DNA from 3 places in the Micromonospora sp. GCM10011541 genome. Region 1 is predicted to be linked to each of the others. Evidence: riboswitches for the same ligand, from Rfam matches in the RefSeq annotation. Region 1 holds a riboswitch; each other region holds the start of a gene.
What was found. Region 1 has a riboswitch for cyclic di-AMP ahead of ACFOYX_RS01125 (C40 family peptidase). Riboswitches for the same ligand answer to the same signal wherever they lie in the genome.
Positions count from the first base shown of each region.

Region 2: linked by a shared signal. The riboswitch ahead of ACFOYX_RS35610 (hypothetical protein) and the one ahead of ACFOYX_RS01125 (C40 family peptidase) in region 1 are both predicted to bind cyclic di-AMP.
Region 3: linked by a shared signal. The riboswitch ahead of ACFOYX_RS14290 (transglycosylase family protein) and the one ahead of ACFOYX_RS01125 (C40 family peptidase) in region 1 are both predicted to bind cyclic di-AMP.

Region 1 covers NZ_JBHSBP010000002.1:184,402-189,827, forward strand. The annotation lists gene ACFOYX_RS01110 (hypothetical protein) at 1-58, shown strand, start outside; gene ACFOYX_RS01115 (helix-turn-helix transcriptional regulator) at 246-1,100, opposite strand; gene ACFOYX_RS01120 (SDR family NAD(P)-dependent oxidoreductase) at 1,201-1,965, shown strand; cyclic di-AMP (ydaO/yuaA leader) riboswitch at 2,269-2,419, shown strand; gene ACFOYX_RS01125 (C40 family peptidase) at 2,865-3,557, shown strand; partial or broken gene ACFOYX_RS01130 (AAA domain-containing protein) at 3,603-4,073, opposite strand; gene ACFOYX_RS01135 (DHA2 family efflux MFS transporter permease subunit) at 4,172-5,426, opposite strand, start outside.
Region 2 covers NZ_JBHSBP010000105.1:71,972-77,397, reverse strand. The annotation lists gene ACFOYX_RS35640 (heavy-metal-associated domain-containing protein) at 14-223, opposite strand; gene ACFOYX_RS35635 (metal-sensitive transcriptional regulator) at 340-639, shown strand; gene ACFOYX_RS35630 (SHOCT domain-containing protein) at 549-758, shown strand; gene ACFOYX_RS35625 (DUF305 domain-containing protein) at 850-1,488, opposite strand; gene ACFOYX_RS35620 (DUF6153 family protein) at 1,568-2,041, opposite strand; gene ACFOYX_RS35615 (YibE/F family protein) at 2,254-3,585, shown strand; cyclic di-AMP (ydaO/yuaA leader) riboswitch at 3,740-3,870, shown strand; gene ACFOYX_RS35610 (hypothetical protein) at 3,875-4,897, shown strand; gene ACFOYX_RS35605 (carbonic anhydrase) at 4,981-5,426, opposite strand, start outside.
Region 3 covers NZ_JBHSBP010000035.1:70,812-76,237, reverse strand. The annotation lists gene ACFOYX_RS14300 (LLM class flavin-dependent oxidoreductase) at 1-856, opposite strand, end outside; gene ACFOYX_RS14295 (glycoside hydrolase family 3 protein) at 1,107-2,942, shown strand; cyclic di-AMP (ydaO/yuaA leader) riboswitch at 3,119-3,292, shown strand; gene ACFOYX_RS14290 (transglycosylase family protein) at 3,290-3,958, shown strand; gene ACFOYX_RS14285 (YbaB/EbfC family nucleoid-associated protein) at 4,136-4,573, shown strand; gene ACFOYX_RS14280 (DUF899 family protein) at 4,640-4,915, shown strand; gene ACFOYX_RS14275 (M4 family metallopeptidase) at 4,902-5,426, opposite strand, start outside.

The sequences.
Region 1 (5,426 bases):
GTTGCGGAGGCGTGGCGAAGCCCTCAAGCCTGAACTCGGTGACGAATTGACTGGGTAGGCCCCGTACCCGGACCCTGCCCGCTGGCTCTACGGCGGCTGATCCGCCTCACGTGGGTGGCCGACAGGAAAGCCGCGGAGCGTGGCCGCTACTGCGGTCAGTTCCCGCCGCGGTACGGGCCATCCAGATAGACGAGTGCGTCACCGACGGCCCTCGTCTGCAGGTGTAGCGGATTTCTCCGGCAGGGCTAACGGGGCGTCGTGTCGGCGGGGAAGCGCTCGTGTCCCAGCACGGCGAGCAGCTGCAGCTTCTCGTAGCCCTCGCTGCGCGGGGACGCGGTGAGCACGAGCAGTGCCTGGGACTGGTCCTCGGTGAACAGCGCCTGGCAGTCGAGTTCGATCGCACCGAGCTGGGGATGGATGAGTGTCTTGTGGTCCGCGAAGCGCTTGGCGACCTCGTGCCGTTCCCACAGCTCGGCGAACTCCGGGCTCGCCTTCTGCAGCGCCCGCACCAGCTCACCGGCCCGCGACTGCGGGCCCATCGATCCGTACGCGGCACGCAGGTTGGCGACCTGGGCGCGGCTCTGCCGGTCGCGGTCCTCCTCGGGGTAGCGCAGCCGCTCCGCGGGAGCCGTGAACCACCGGTAGATCTCGCTGCGGGCGAGGCCCGTGTAGCCCGACTTGTCGCCGAGCAGGGCTGCGGCCATCCGGTTCTGCACGAGCGTCTCGCCGAGGTTGGACAGGATGAGCGCCGGGGTGTCGTCGAGCCGGTCCAGCACGCGCAGCAGCGCCGGGGCGACGTGCGTCGCCGCGGACACGACTGCCGGGGCGTTGTGCCCCGCCACCCGAAACAGGTAGTCGCGTTCGTCCTTCGTCAGCCGAAGCGCCCGGGCGAGTGACGCGAGCATCTGCGCGCTCGGCTGCGGGCCGCGCTGCTGTTCGAGCCGGGTGTAGTAGTCGGTCGACATCGCGGCGAGGGCGGCGATCTCCTCACGGCGCAGGCCTGGTGCGCGCCGGCGCGCGCCCGCAGCCAGCCCGACGTCCCCGGGCTGCAGCGCCTCGCGGCGGCGGCGCAGGAAATCGGCCAGTGCTGCACGATCCATGATCCCAGTATCCGGCTGCGGCGGGCGCGAACCAGGGATTGCGGATCCCCCGATGACCGGTCTCTGCCCCAAACCAGGGACGACGGCCGAAGCTCGGTGCATGAACATCTCCGGAAACACCATCTTCATCCCCGGCTCCACGAGCGGGATCGGCCTCGCCCTGGCGCTCGAGCTGCGGGCCAAGGGCAACACGGTCATCGTCGGCGGTCGGCGCACCGACCTGCTCGAGCAGATCGCCGCGGAGCACCCCGACATCGACACCGTGGCGATCGACACGACGAGCGCCGCGAGCATCGAGGCCGCCGCGAAGGAGGTGCTGGCGAAGCACCCGGACCTCAACGTCCTGGTCACGATGGCCGGCATCATGCGCATCGAGGACTGGCACAAGCCCGAATCGTTCCTCGCCTCGGCCGAGGCGGTGCTGACGACCAACGTGCTCGGCCCGGTCCGCCTGATCGCCGCGTTCATCGAGCACCTGCAGGCGCAGCCGGACGCCACCATCGTCACCGTCTCCTCGGGCCTCGCGTTCGCGCCGCTCAAGGTCACCCCGAGCTACAACGCGTCGAAGGCCGCGATCCACATGCTCAGCGAGTCGATCCGGCTGCAGCTCGCGGACACGACCGTGAAGATCGTGGAGCTCGAACCGCCGGCCGTCCGCACCGCGCTGCTGCCCGGGCAGGAGACGAGCGAGTACGGGGTGCCGCTGGACGAGTTCGTGGCGGAGGTCGTCGCGCTGCTCGAGTCGCAGCCCGACGCGAAGGAGATCCAGGTCGAGCGGGTGAAGTTCCTCCGCTACGGCGAGGCGCGCGGCGACTACGACCAGGTCGTCGCGACCCTCAACGCGTCCGACCCCCACGGGAAGTAGCCTCGGCCGGCCCCGGCGGCGGGTGGCTCGCTTACGGGACCATGGAGCCGCCATGACGTCGGGAAACGGTCAAGCGTCACCTGAGGGTTGCCGAAGAAAAATAGCGCGCAGCTTGAAGGCCAAGATTAGGGAAGATTAAGAATTCGATTAGCGGAGCCTTACGTACGCATAATTCCGGCACCCAATGTGCCCGCTTGACAGCACAGTGAATTGGCGTCGCCGGCTCGTTGATTTCTTTGGGCCGTCCTCACTAATGTTGGTCAGCGTCCGTTCCGGATGTCGGTCTCCACCTGGAGTGCCCCGGGACGGCCACCGCCGAGTCGCTGGACGTCACTGGCGTCGCCAGGCGAGCCGGGGAACCACCGCAGGTTTCGGGGTGAATCCGCATCAGCGGTAGGGCGCCTTCCACGCCCGAACCCGTCAGCTAACCCGGTAGGCGGTCGAGGTCGGTGCACCGTTGGGGTGCGTCGGCCTCGAGTGGAAGGAGCCGAACCCGTTGCCACCCGTGCGCACCCGGCCCGCCGGATCGCGTCTGTTCACCAGAATCCTCGCCGTCGCGGCGGCGGCCATGGTGGCCGTCGGGCCAGCGGCCCCCGCCCACGCCGCACCGTCGGCCACCGATGTGCAGCAGCAGATCGAAGCGGCGTGGCAAAAGCTCGAACCCGTCATCGAGCAGTACAACAAGGTCCGGTCAGAACTGGCCGCGAACCAGCGGAGATCGGCCGAACTGAGCCGGAGGATCGAGCCACTCGGCAAGTCGGTGGAGGTCAGCAGGACGCGGGTCCAGGGGATTGTGGCGGGGTACTACAAGCAGGAAAAGTCTTTCCACATTCAACGCCCTGCTGTCCCGCGGCTCGTCGCCGACCGCGTTGGGAGACCAGCTCGCGCTCGTGAATCGAATGGCAGATTCGGAGCAGCGACAGATCACCCGACTGTCGGCCCAGCAGGCGAGCTACGACGCCGACAAGGAGAAGGTCGACGCGCTGATCGCGATACAGCAGCGCCAGCAGGCCCAGTTGGCGGCTCGCAAGAAGGCCATCGACGCCGAGATCAAGCGGCTGGATGCGCTACACAGACAGATCGCCGCCACGGAGAAGGCCGCAGCGGCCAAGGCGGCCGCGGACGCCGCGGCGGCCAGAGCCGCAGCCGCCGCGCAGTCCGCCGCCACCGCGAGCAGCACCTCACCCATCACGTCGACCAGTTCGCTGTTCATCGGTGGGAAGTGTCCCGCCGTCCCCATCACGGGAAGCGGCGGCGTCGCGGCGAAAACCGCGTGCAATCAGATCGGCGAGCCGTACGTGTGGGCGGCCGACGGTCCGGACTCGTTCGACTGCTCCGGCCTGACCCAGTACGCGTGGGCGTCCGCAGGGGTGCAGCTGACCCATTACACAGGTGCGCAATGGACCGAAGGTACGGCGGTGAGCAGAACAAACCTTCGCACGGGTGACCTCGTCTTCTTCTACTCCGATCACCATCACATGGGTATCTACGTCGGCAATGGACTGATCGTCCACGCCCCGCATACCGGCGACGTGGTCCGAATGGCCCAGCTGGCGGCTATGCCGTACAGCGGTGCTCGCCGCCCCGGCTGACCGTCCGGTCCCGGCCACCGGACACCGCTGACGCTTCTGCGGTGGTCAGGTGACGGTGTGCGCGGCGAGGTGGCTGAGCATCGTCTGGTTGGCCGCCCAGCCGTCCGGGAACTTGACCGGCACGTCCAGGTGCACCCGCTCGGTCGACGGGTGCGCGTCCAGCAGCTCGCCGATCCCCGCCCGCGCCACAACGATGCAGGCGTGCCGGTGCCGCGAGGCGAGCACGCAGAGCCGCCCCGACTCCAGGTGGAAGGCGGTCGCGTCCCGCCGCCCCGACAGCGGGTGCAGCACGATCGTCACGTCGTACTCCCGGCCCTGGAGCCGGTTGGCGGTGTCGACGGTGATGCCCGCGCCGGCCGCGCCGAGTTGCGATCGGATCGCCGCCACCTGGTCCCGGTGGGCAGCGCAGATGGCGATCCGGTCCGCCGTGACCGGCACGCCGTCGGGCGCCTGCTCGGAGACCGCGACCGCGCTGCGCCGCAGCACCCGCAGCGCCAGCTCCGCGCAGGCCGATGAACGGTGTGCGCCGACGTGGGTCTCGGCGCACACGTGCGGTGCCCTCCTCCGCCCGAAGCGGGACCGCCGGGACGTACCCGACGGCCCCGAAGGTCGGCTCAGTGGATGACGACGGGCGTCTTCCCCTGCTCCCCCGGCTGGTCGTCGAGCAGGTGCGACCGCTCACGCCGGCGGGGCAGGAACGCGGCCGGGATGAACGTCAACAGCACCAGCGCGAACGCCACCCAGAACGTCGTGCCGAAGGAGCTGGCGGCGAAGTTGAGCCCGCGCTCGATGAGCGACGGGTCGACCGGGAACTGCTGGGTCAGTTCCGGCCGCTGCTGGGCGGCGATGGCCAGCCCGGCCTCGGTGATCGGCTTGCCGCTCGGATCGGTCACACCGGGGATCGGCTGGGAGCCGTTCAGCTCGTTGGTGAGGATCACCGACATCACCGCGGCGCCGACGGAGCCGCCGATCTGCTGGAGGATGTTCACCAGCGTGGAGCCGCGGGCGACCTCCTGCGCGTGCAGGGTCTTCAGCGCGGACGTCATGATCGGCATCATCGTGCCGCCCATGCCCAGACCCATCACGAACAGCGAGCCGCAGAGCAGCACGTACGAGGTGTTCGGGTCGACCTGGGTGAAGGCGAAGAACCCGAGGACGATGAGCGCCAGCGCGAACGGCACCGTACGGCCGATGGGCACCCGGTCGGCCAGCGTCCCGGCGATCGGCATGGTGATCATCGCGCCGATGCCCTGTGGTGCCATCAGCAGGCCGGCGGCCAGCGTCGACTCGCCGCGCACCTGCAGGAAGTAGCTCGGGAACAGCAAGCCGGCGCCCATGAACGCGATGATGAAGACGAACATGGTCACCGCAGCGATGGTCAGGCTGCGGTTGCGGAACAGCCGCAGGTCGAGCAGCGGGTGCCGCGGCTTGAAGGAGTAGAGGACGAACGCCACCACCAGCGCGGCGCCGATCAGCATGGGCGCCCACACCTCGGGGTCGGCGAACGTGCCGGCCTCGGGCAGTGAGGAGACGCCGTAGAGGAACAGGGCGAGCCCCGGCGAAAGCATCAGCATGCCGAGGAAGTCGAACGACTCCGACGGCTGGGGGCTGTCCTTCGGCAGGGCCAGCTGCGCGTAGATCAGCGCAATGGCGCCGATCGGCAGGTTGATCAGGAAGATCCAGTGCCAGCTCGCCACGTCGATCAGCCAGCCGCCGAGGATCGGGCCGCCGATCGGGCCGAGCAGCATCGGGATGCCGAGGACGGCCATCAACCGGCCGATCCGGTGCGGCCCGGCCGCACGGGTCATGATCGTCATGCCGATCGGCATGAGCATGCCGCCGCCGAGGCCCTGCAGCACGCGGTAGCCG
Region 2 (5,426 bases), on a different contig from region 1:
GTCCGCGGACCCGTCACGCCCCGACGAGGTCGTAGCCGGCCTCGTCCACGGCGGCGCGGACGGTGTCCGGGTCCAACGGGCTCTCGCTGGTGACGGTGACCTGGCCGGAGGCCAGGTCGACCTGGACGTCGCTGACGCCCGGGATCGCGCCGACCTCGGCGCTGACCGAGCTGACGCAGTGCCCGCAGGTCATGCCCTGGACCTGGTAGGTGGTGGTGACCATCGCAACTCCCCTTCCGCCGTTCCCATGCTATTCTCACGTTACCGGTACCCCCTTGGGGTATCCGGACTTGATCAGGACCGTACCATACCCCCGAGGGGTACGCTATCCTGGACGTCATGACCGCACCGACGACCCCGACCCGGGGCTACACCGCCAGCAAGGACCAACTGCTCGCGCGGCTCCGCCGCATCGAGGGCCAGGTCCGCGGCATCGAGAAGATGGTCGACGACGACCGGTACTGCATCGACGTGCTCACCCAGATCTCCGCCATCCAGGCCGCCCTCGACAAGGTGGCGCTCGGCCTGCTCGACGGACACGCCCGACACTGCATGCACGAGGGCGCCGCCGAGGGACGGGCCGACGAGATGGCCGGCGAGATGATGGCCGCCGTCGGCCGGCTGATGAAGCGCGGCTGACCGGCGGTCAACTCGGCGGGACCGCGCCCTCCCCGGCCCGGCGCATCCTCGACGAGCGGTACGCCCGCGGCGAGATCGACGAGGAGGAGTACCGCCGTCGTCGCGCCGGCCTGACGTGAACCGCCCGGCCCACCCCTGACGAGCGCGCTCCGGCCGGCCCCGCCGGGCGCCCGGCCCGCAGGGGCGGACCGGACACCCGGCAGGTGGGACTCAGAGCCGGTCGAGGATCTTGTTCATGAGGTCGATCTCGCCCCGCTGGGCGGTGACGATCCGCTCAGCGAGCGCCCGGGCGTCCGGCTTGGCGCCGCTCGCGATCTCCTCCTGCGCCATGGTGATGGCGCCCTCGTGGTGGGCGATCATCATGGTCAGGAACTGCCGGTCGAAGTCGACCCCGGACGCCGCCTCGAGCTTCGCCAGGTCGGCGTCGGACATCATGCCGGGCATGCCGTGAGTCATCCCCGGCGTGCCGTGACCCGCGCTCGCCGACGGCGCCGGCGCGCCCCAGGCAGTGAGCCAGCCGTTCATGGCGGCGATCTCCGGCGCCTGGGCAGCCTTGATCTGCCCCGCCAGCTTCTTCACCTCCGGGTCGGCGGCCCGACTGTCGGCCAGCTCGGCCATCTCCACGGCCTGCTGGTGATGCGGGATCATCATCCGGGCGAACATCACGTCGGCCTCGGCGAACGATGCCGAGGCGCCCACGGTGGGCGTGCCGGCGCCGCCCATGCCCGGCATGTTGTGGCCGGAGCCGGACGTCGAGTGGTCGGCATCGCCGCAGGCCGCCAGGGCGAGCGTGGCGAGAGCGGTCGCGCCGACCAGGGCGGCACGACGCGCGATGGTACGAGTGAACACAGGAAAGACCTTTCGGTGTCGGAACGTACGCAGCGGACACGGGACGCGGGTCACCGGACGGTCACCCGCGTCGGGCGTCCTATCTGCGCAGCACCGACGCCGTCACCAGACGCAGTGCGAAGGGCTGGGGCGGCGGGGCCCGCGGTCCGCAGGCGGGTCGCGGCGATCCGCGGGCGGCCCGTCCGACGGGCCGCGAACCGGCCCGCAGCAGCACGGCGACCAGCAGCGCCACGGCGAACGCGCCGAGGACGGCCAGGCAGACGCTCCACCCCGACCGGTCGTCCTTGGGACCGGTCGGCGGGAGCGCGCGGGCGTGGCAGCCGTCACCCGGGCAGTCGGCCACCGCCGCGGCGACGGTCGCGACCGCCTCGGCGAGGACCGCCGGAAGATCGAGGTGGTGCCCGGCGCGCTGCGTCTCGTGACCCGCCCGGTGCCCACCGGAGGCGTGCGCGCCGTGGCCGAGGGTGTGCATGGCGGCGAGCCCGACCAGCGTGCTGAGCAGCAGCAGGAGCCGGACCCACCGTCCGGGCGTCACCGCCGCCTCCGTACGCACGGAGACCACGCTAACCTGCCGGGTCGTACCGGTCGGGAGGAACGGCCCGCTCCGCGCCGCGGAGCGCCGCCCGGCGGGACCGCCGGTCGGCCTGACTAGCATTCCCTGCGACGGCCCCGGCGACCGCCGCACCGGCGGACGCCTGTCCCGGCCCGGTGAACCGACCGGCCCGGTGACACGTACCTCGCCTGAGAACCGTTGGGAGACTCACCATGGGCGCCGACCACACCGGTCCAGCTCCGGCCGCCCCGCCGGGCGTACGACGGATCCTCGTCGCCACGGTGGTCCCGCTGTTCGTCCTCAGCGTGCTCGCCGCCCTGGTGCTCTGGCCCCGGGACACCCCGGCCCCGGAGCGTGCGGCCGACGTGCCGCGCTACCACGGCACGGTGACCCGGGTGGTCACCGAGCCGTGCCCGCCGGCGGCGGAGGTGCCGGAGGGCACCCCGGGTGGCTCCGCCGGGCCCTGCGGCACCGTCCGCGTGGCGGTCGAGCAGGGCCCGGACGCCGGCCGCCAGGTGGAGACCCCGATCCCCGTCGGCCCCGGCGCGCCCACCGTCGAGGTCGGCGACCGGATCGTCCTGGTGGAACTGGTGGACCCGGCCGACCCCGCGACGAAGAGCTACAACATCGCCGAGCACCAGCGGGGCAAGCCGCTGGTGTGGCTGGCGGCACTGTTCGCCGTCGCCATCGTCGCGTTCGGCCGCTGGCGGGGGCTGGCCGCGCTCGGCGGCCTGGTCGCGAGCTTCGCCATCCTGCTCGGCTTCGTGCTGCCGGGAATCGGCGCCGGCCAGCCACCGCTGCTGGTGGCGATCGTCGGCTCGGCGCTGATCATGTTCGTGGTGCTGTACCTGACCCACGGGATCACCGCGCAGACCTCGGTGGCGGTTCTCGGCACCCTCGGCAGCCTGGTGCTGACCGGTGTCCTCGGCACGCTCGCCACCGCCGCCACCCACCTGACCGGATTCGGCAGCGAGGACGCCACCACGCTGTCGATGTTCCAGCGGGACGTCGACCTGCACGGGCTGCTGCTGGCCGGCATCGTCATCGGCTCGCTGGGCGTGCTGGACGACGTGACGGTCACCCAGGCGGCCACCGTCACCGAGCTGGCGCACGCCAATCCGGGGCTGTCCCGGTTGCAGCTCTACCGGGCGGCCACCCGCGTCGGCCGCGCCCACATCGCCTCCACGGTCAACACCATCGTGCTGGCGTACGCGGGCGCCTCGCTGCCGCTCCTGCTCCTGCTCGTCGCTGACTCGCGGCCGGTGAGCGAGATCCTCACCAGCGAGTTCATGGCGCAGGAGATCGTTCGCAGCGCGGTGGCCACGATCGGCCTGATCGCCGCCGTACCCCTCACCACCGGCCTGGCGGCCGTGGTGACCACCGCCGGTCGGGGCGGCGCGGGGCAGCCCGCCGCGCCGGCGTCCCGTCCCCCCGCGGAGCCGGACGCCGCGCTGGCGGCGCTCAGCGCACCACGCAGCGGTGCGGCCGCGGACGCCCACGGCGGTCGGACCGGACCGGAGAGGAGCACGGACACCGCATGGTGAAACTCCGCAGCGTGACCGCCCGCGCCAAAAGCGATGCTGGTCACGGGGTCGGCCGTCGAATTACCGCTTTTAGTCGGCTTCCGGACGTAGATCCTCGGGAGGACTCTCGGGTAACCTCGCTGCCGGTCACCGCCGAAGGCGCGCAGCGGCGCCTGCGGTACCGCCGCCCAATCGCCGTACGGCGAACCGGGGAACCAGGTACATGGGGTGAATCCGCGCCAGCGGTAGGGGCCACTTCCGCCCCGAACCCGTCAGCTAACCCGGTCGGCGGTCGACGGAAGGGAACACTGTGACGGCACCCCTGCGCCGCTGGCTGACCCCCGTGGTGGCCGTGCTCACCGCGTTCACCATCGTCGCCGGCCCCGCGCCGGCGATCGCGGCGCCGACGACGCCCCCCACCCCCTCGGGGCACGAGGAGGACGCCGAGCCGAAGCTCATCACCGACGCCATCGAGGCCGCCAACCGCAACTACGTGCAGGCGAAGACCAAGCTGGCGAAGTCGAGGCAGCGCCAGCTCCAGCTTGCCTTGGAGGTACGCGCGGCGCAGCACCAGCTGGACGCCCTGCGCCCGCAGGTGTCCCAGATCGCGGCACAGTCGTACCGGACCGGCCGGATCGGCGCGGTGGCCATGCTGCTGGAGAGCAACGCCCCGGACTCGTTCGTCCGGCGGGCCGCCGCCCTGGACGAGCTGAACATGGTCAACGCGCAGAAGCTGGCCGAGGTCAACGCGGCGAAGAACCGCGCCGAACAGGCCAAGCTGGCGCTCGACGCCGAGGTGCGCGCCCAGCAGACGCTGACGAACGCGATGGCCCGGGAGAAAGTCGAGACGGAGAAGGCGCTCGCCCTGGTCGGCGGGAAGGGCTTCACCGGCGGCCTGGTCTCGGCCACCTCGCCGGTCGCCCGGATCGGCCCCGGCCGCACCGCCGACGGGGACTGGAAGCCGGAGTCGTGCAGCGAGAACGACCCCACCACCTCCGGCTGCATCACGCCGCGCACGCTGCACGCGTACAAGGAGGTGAGGCGGGCCGGCTTCAACCGCTTCGCCGGCTGCTACCGGTCCGGCGGGCCGTGGGAGCACCCGAAGGGCCGGGCCTGCGACTGGTCGCTGCAGAACAGCGGGTTCGCCCCCTGGCACAACAACGACACCCGGATGTACGGCAACAACGTCGCCGCCTTCCTGATCCGCAACGCGGACCGGCTCGGCATCTACTACGTGATCTGGAACCGGCAGATCTGGTTCCCGGCGACCGGTTGGAAGTCCTACAGCGGGCCGTCCAACCACACCGACCACGTGCACATGTCGCTGCTCTGACCGACGACGTACCACGGCCGAGGGGCCGTCCCGCCGAACCGCGCGGGACGGCCCCTCGGTCGTCGTGTGCCGGTGGCGCGGCGTCAGCCGACGGCGGTGGGCGTGGGGTGCTCGACCTGGGCGGGCGGCCTGGTCGGCGCACCCGCCGGCACGGTGGCCACAGTCCGCACCTCGCCCGCGCCGAGCTGGTACGACATGCCGACCACCGCGCACCGCCCGGCGGCCACCGCACCGGCCAGGACGGGGGAGCTGGCCAGCAGCGCCTCGACGGTCTGCGCGATGTGGATGTCGACGATGCCGTCGATGTCCTCGACGCCCTCCGCCGCCGCCCGGCGCAGGCTGGGCACCACGGCATCGACCACCGCGCCGAGGTGCCCGGCGGGGGTCCTGCCGGTGGTGACCGCCTCCTTGGCGGCCTGCACCGCGCCGCAGGAGTCGTGCCCGAGCACCAGCACCAGCGGGGTGCCGAGCACCGTCAGGGCGTACTCGACGCTGCCGAGCACCTCGGGACCCGTCGTGTGGCCGGCGG
Region 3 (5,426 bases), on a different contig from region 1:
CCACCTCCTGCGCGAAGAGCTGGATGGCGGTGGGGTCGTCGGCGGCGAGGACGAACCCGGACGTGCCGTGGTCGAGGGCGAGGCCGGCCAGCTCCTCCACCCACTGCTCCGGCGGCCCGACGAGGAAGCCGGAGCGGGACGGGGTGAACCGCCCGGAGACGTTGAGCAGCCGCCGTACCGACCGGGGATCCCGCCCCGCCGCCTCGGCGCCGTCATCGACCAGCGCGTTGAGCTCGGCCAGCTCGGCCGGCCCCTTGGGCAGGTACGCCAGCGACGGCAGCCAGCCGTCCGCCGCCCGGCCGACCAGCCGCAGCATCCGCGGCTTGTACGCGCCGACCCAGATCCCCACCTCGTGCGCCGGCGCGGGCCCGCGTTTCGCGCCGACCACCCGGTAGTGCTCCCCGTCGACCCGGACCATGCCCCGCCGGTCGGTGGCCCAGACCTCCCGGACGACCCGGATCGCCTCGTCCAGCGCGTCCACCGCCTGGCCGGGCGTGCGGCGACGTCCCCCGGCGGCCTCGATCGCCTCCCAGAAGGCGCCCGCGCCGAGGCCCAGCTCGACCCGGCCGCCGGTGAGCAGGTCCAGACTGGCCACGCTGCGGGCCAGCACCACCGGCTGGCGCAGCGGCAGGTTCAGCACGTTGCCGGCGAGGCGGATCCGGCTGGTCGCCGCCGCCAGGTACGACATCAGCGTCCAGGTGTCGAGGAGATTCGGCTGGTACGGGTGGTCCTGGAAGGTGGCGAGGTCCAGGCCGACCTGCTCACAGAGCTTGGCGAGGGCGACCACCCGCGCCGGGTCGGCGGCGGCGGGCGTGAGGAAGCCGCCGAAGATCAGCTCGTGCCCGTAGTCGGTCATGTCCGCTCCGCCACCTCGCCCCGATCCGCGCCGCCGGTGGGTCGTCGGCTGCGTCGTGCCGGCGGACCCCGCCACCGTAGCCCTGGCCGGCAGCCGGTGCTCACGAGCCCTGGCCGGCAGCCGGTGCTCACGGGACCGGAGGAATCGGCAGGATTGTTCACAGCTCGGGTCGTTCAGCGGTGTCCGTCGATGTCCGGGTGGCATATGGTGCCGGACAACGGCATGACCGTTCCTCCGGGAGGAGTGACCTGTGACCCGCCACCACCGTGTCCGCCGTCCGTTCAGCCTCGCCCTGCTCCTCGTCGCCGTGACCGCCCTGGCCGTGCCCGCGCGCCCGGCCAACGCCGCCACCTACCCGTACCAGGACCCGACCCTGCCCGTCGCCACCCGCGTCGCCGACCTGCTCGCCCGGATGACCCTGGACGAGAAGATCGGCCAGATGACCCAGGCCGAGCGGGGCTCGGTGACCGCCGCCGACCTGACCACCTACCGGCTGGGCTCGATCCTTTCCGGTGGCGGCTCCGCGCCCTCGCCCAACACCGCCACCAGCTGGGCCGACATGTACGACGGCTTCCAGCGGGGCGCCCTCGCTACTCCGCTCGCCATTCCGATGATCTACGGGGTGGACGCGGTGCACGGGCACAACAACGTGGTCGGCGCGACCATCTTCCCGCACAACATCGGCCTCGGGGCGACCCGCGACCCGGCCCTGGTCCAGCAGATCGGCCAGGCGGTGGCCGAGGAGGTCTCCGGCACCGGTGTCGACTGGGACTTCGCGCCGTGCCTCTGCGTGGCCCGCGACGACCGCTGGGGCCGCACCTACGAATCGTTCGGCGAGACGCCGGACCTCCCCTCCGACATGACCACGCTGATCACCGGGCTCCAGGGCCCGTCACTCGGCGGGCCCACGTCAGTGCTGGCCACCGCCAAGCACTACCTCGGCGACGGGGGCACCGCGGGCGGCGACGACCAGGGCGACACCCGGCTGACCGAGGCCGAGTTGCGGACCGTCCACCTACCACCGTTCCAGGCCGCGGTGCAGCGCGGCGTCGGGTCGGTGATGATCTCCTACAGCAGCTGGAACGGCGTGAAGATGCACGGCAACCGGTACCTGATCACCACCGTCCTCAAGGGTGAGCTCGGCTTCACCGGCTTCGTCGTCTCCGACTGGAACGGCATCGACCAGATCGACGGCGCCGCCGGCTTCACCGCCGCCGAGGTCACCGCCGCGGTCAACGCCGGCATCGACATGGTGATGGTGCCCGCCGCCTGGAAGACCTTCATCAGCACCCTGCGTGCCGAGGTGCAGAACGGCCACGTGCCGCTGAGCCGGATCGACGACGCGAACCGGCGGATCCTGACCAAGAAGTTCGAGCTGGGCCTCTTCGAGCGGCCGTACACGGATCGGAGCTGGACCCCCACGGTCGGCAGCGTCAGCCACCGCGCGCTCGCCCGGCAGGCCGTCCGCGAGTCGCAGGTGCTGCTGAAGAACACCGGCAGCGTGCTGCCGCTGGCCCGGGCCGACAACAAGATCTTCGTGGCTGGCCGGAACGCGGACAACATCGGCAACCAGAGTGGTGGCTGGACCATCTCCTGGCAGGGTTCCTCCGGCAACATCACGCCGGGCACCACGATCCTGCAGGGCATCCGGGCCGCGGTCGGTCCGACCACGACGGTCACCTACAACCAGCGCGGCACCGGTATCGACGGCAGCTACCGGGCCGCGATCGCCGTCGTCGGCGAGACGCCGTACGCCGAGGGCCAGGGCGACCGGACCGGCAGCATGAGCCTGGACCGGGAGGACCTGCGCACCATCGCCACCCTGCGCAACGCCGGCGTGCCGGTGATCGTGGTGCTGGTGTCCGGCCGGCCGATGGACATCGCCACCGAGCTGCCCAGATGGGACGCGCTGCTGGCGTCCTGGCTGCCGGGCACCGAGGGTGCCGGCGTGGCCGACGTCCTCTTCGGCGCCGCGCCCACCGGGAAACTGCCGATGACCTGGATGAACTCGGTCAGCCAGCAGCCCATAAACGCCGGTGACGGGCAGGTTCCGCTCTTCGCCCAAGGCTACGGCCTGACGTACTGAACGGGTCCGCGGAGGCCGTCGGGCAGTCGACCCGGCGGCCTCCCTATTGCATGTTCGGGAGCGTCGCAACTCGGAAATCCCCGCCTTCGCTCGGCCGGGTGAAGAACTTCACAAGAAGTGGGCGATCGTCCGAAATCATTCCTAACGTCGTATCCGTTCGCGATCGCGGACACCACGGACCGGTAACGCCTAATTCCGCCGCCGGCCCCGTGGTACCTGGACCTCAGGCGGGAGCGGGGGACCCACACGTTCCTCGGTGCTCGACACCTCGGGGTGAAGCCGCCGACCGGCGGCCGGGCTCCTCGGCCCGAACCCGACAGCTCACCTCGTCGGCGTGGAGGAAATCCATGGCAACTGAACACAGCGCACGTCACCGCCGGACCGGCCGCCGTCGGGTCGCCGTCGGGGCGCTCGTCGTCGGCGCGGCCACCGGTGCCGCCGCGATCCTCGGCCCGGCCGCGCCGGCCAGCGCGGCCAGCGTGAACTGGGACGCCATCGCCCAGTGCGAGTCCGGCGGCAACTGGCACATCAACACCGGCAACGGCTACTACGGTGGCCTGCAGTTCTCCAAGGGCACCTGGAACGGCTACGGCGGCCAGAAGTACGCCAGCCGGGCCGATCTGGCCAGCCGCGGCGAGCAGATCGCGATCGCCGAGAAGGTCCTCGACGGGCAGGGCATCGGTGCCTGGCCGGTCTGCGGCAAAAAGGGCGGCTCGACCAAGCGCTACTCCACCAGGGACTCCGGGTCGGCGTCCCGTTCGGACTCCGGCAGCAAGTCCAAGGCGAAGAAGCGCTCCTCGCGGAGCGAGCGGCCGGCCACCCGCAGCCACCGGCGTACCGCGCCGGCCTCGGGCGGCTCGGGCACCTACGTGGTCAAGCCGGGCGACACGCTGTCGATGATCGCCGACGCGCGGGACCTGGCCGGCGGCTGGCACGCGCTGTACGAGCGCAACAAGCGCGTGGTCGGCGACGATCCGGGCCTGATCTTCCCGGGTCAGCGGCTGCGCCTGCGCTGACGTACCACCGGCTCCGGCCCACGGGCCGGAGCCGGCGCAGCGGACGAACGCCCGGCCGGAGCACCGGCCGGGCGTTCGCCGTCCGGAATGGTGGAGGGGACGCCGAGGTGGCGGGCGGGCCGGGTGGCGGATTGCTATCGTCACGGTGCTCGGAAAGGACGTGAAGAAAGCGCGGGTATGACCAACGAACCGTTCTCCGCGGCCGCGAGCCTGGATGAACTGCTGACCCGGACCCAGCAGGCGTTGTCGGCGATGCGCTCCCGGCCCGTCGAGCACCCCGACGGCGATGCGGAGGAACTGCTGCGCGCCGACGGCACGGCGGCCGACGGGCTGGTGCGAGCCGTGGTCGTCCAGGGTGGACGGCTGGAGTCCGTCACCGTCGACCCGCGGCTGTCGGCGGCGGGCGTCGAGGCCGTCTGCGGGCACATCGTGGTGGCCGTCAACGCCGCCCTCGCCGACCTCGAAGCCCAGGTCAGCGCCTCGGCACGGGCCGACGCGGACGCCCTGGCCGCGCGGCTCGGCGGCCTGCGAGAGCAGTCCAGGCGGCAGATGGAGATGTTCAGCCAGGCGATGGAACACGCCGCGGCCCGGCTGGGCGGCGGCCGGCCGGACTGACCCGCGCCGGCCGACCGAGGCGCGCCCGGGCCGGCAGAATGTCGGTGCCCGGTTCAGGATCCCGGCATGGAGAAACCGCGGATCGTGACGGCCGAGGAGTGCCAGCGGGAGCGCGACGAGCTGCTCAAGGCCGAGAAGGAAGCCACCCGGGCGCTGGACGCGCTGGCCGCGCGGCGTCGTCGCCTCCCGATGGTCAAGTTCGACCACGGGTACGCGTTCGAGTCGCCGACCGGCAGGAAGAGGCTGCTCGACCTCTTCGAGGGGCGGCGACAGCTCGGCGAAGCGGTCGGTCGCCGGGAGGACGACGACCGACCGCTTCCCTTGATGATCAGCTCAGGTTGAGCGCGGTGTCGTCGATCACGAAGGACGTCTGCAGCGAGCTGTCCTCCACACCGCTGAACGAGATGGTCGCGGTGGTGCCGGCCAGCGACGAGACGTCGAAGGACTTCAGGACGTAGCCGGCGGCGGCGTTCACGTTGGAGTACGTCGCCAGGGTGGTGCTGCCGGCCTTGACGGTCAGCCTGTCGTAGACGGTGCTGCCCGACTCGGCCGTGTCGATGTGCAGGTAGAAGGAGAGCGTGGCCCGGCATCCGGCCGGGATGCTCACCGACTGCGACAGGGTGTCGGTGTGGGTCGAGCCGTACCCGTCGAGCCACGCCTTGTACGAACCGCTGCGCGCGGCCTGCCCGGTCGAGTTGGTGATGACCCCCGAGGTGGCGCTCCAGCCCACCGCACCGGACTCGAAGCCGGGGTTGGCCAGCTTCTGACCGGAGCAGCCGCCAGTGGGCGGCGGGGTGGTGCTGCCGCTGCAGGTCGGGTCACCGGCCTGCGCGGGCACGCTGACCGCGTCCCA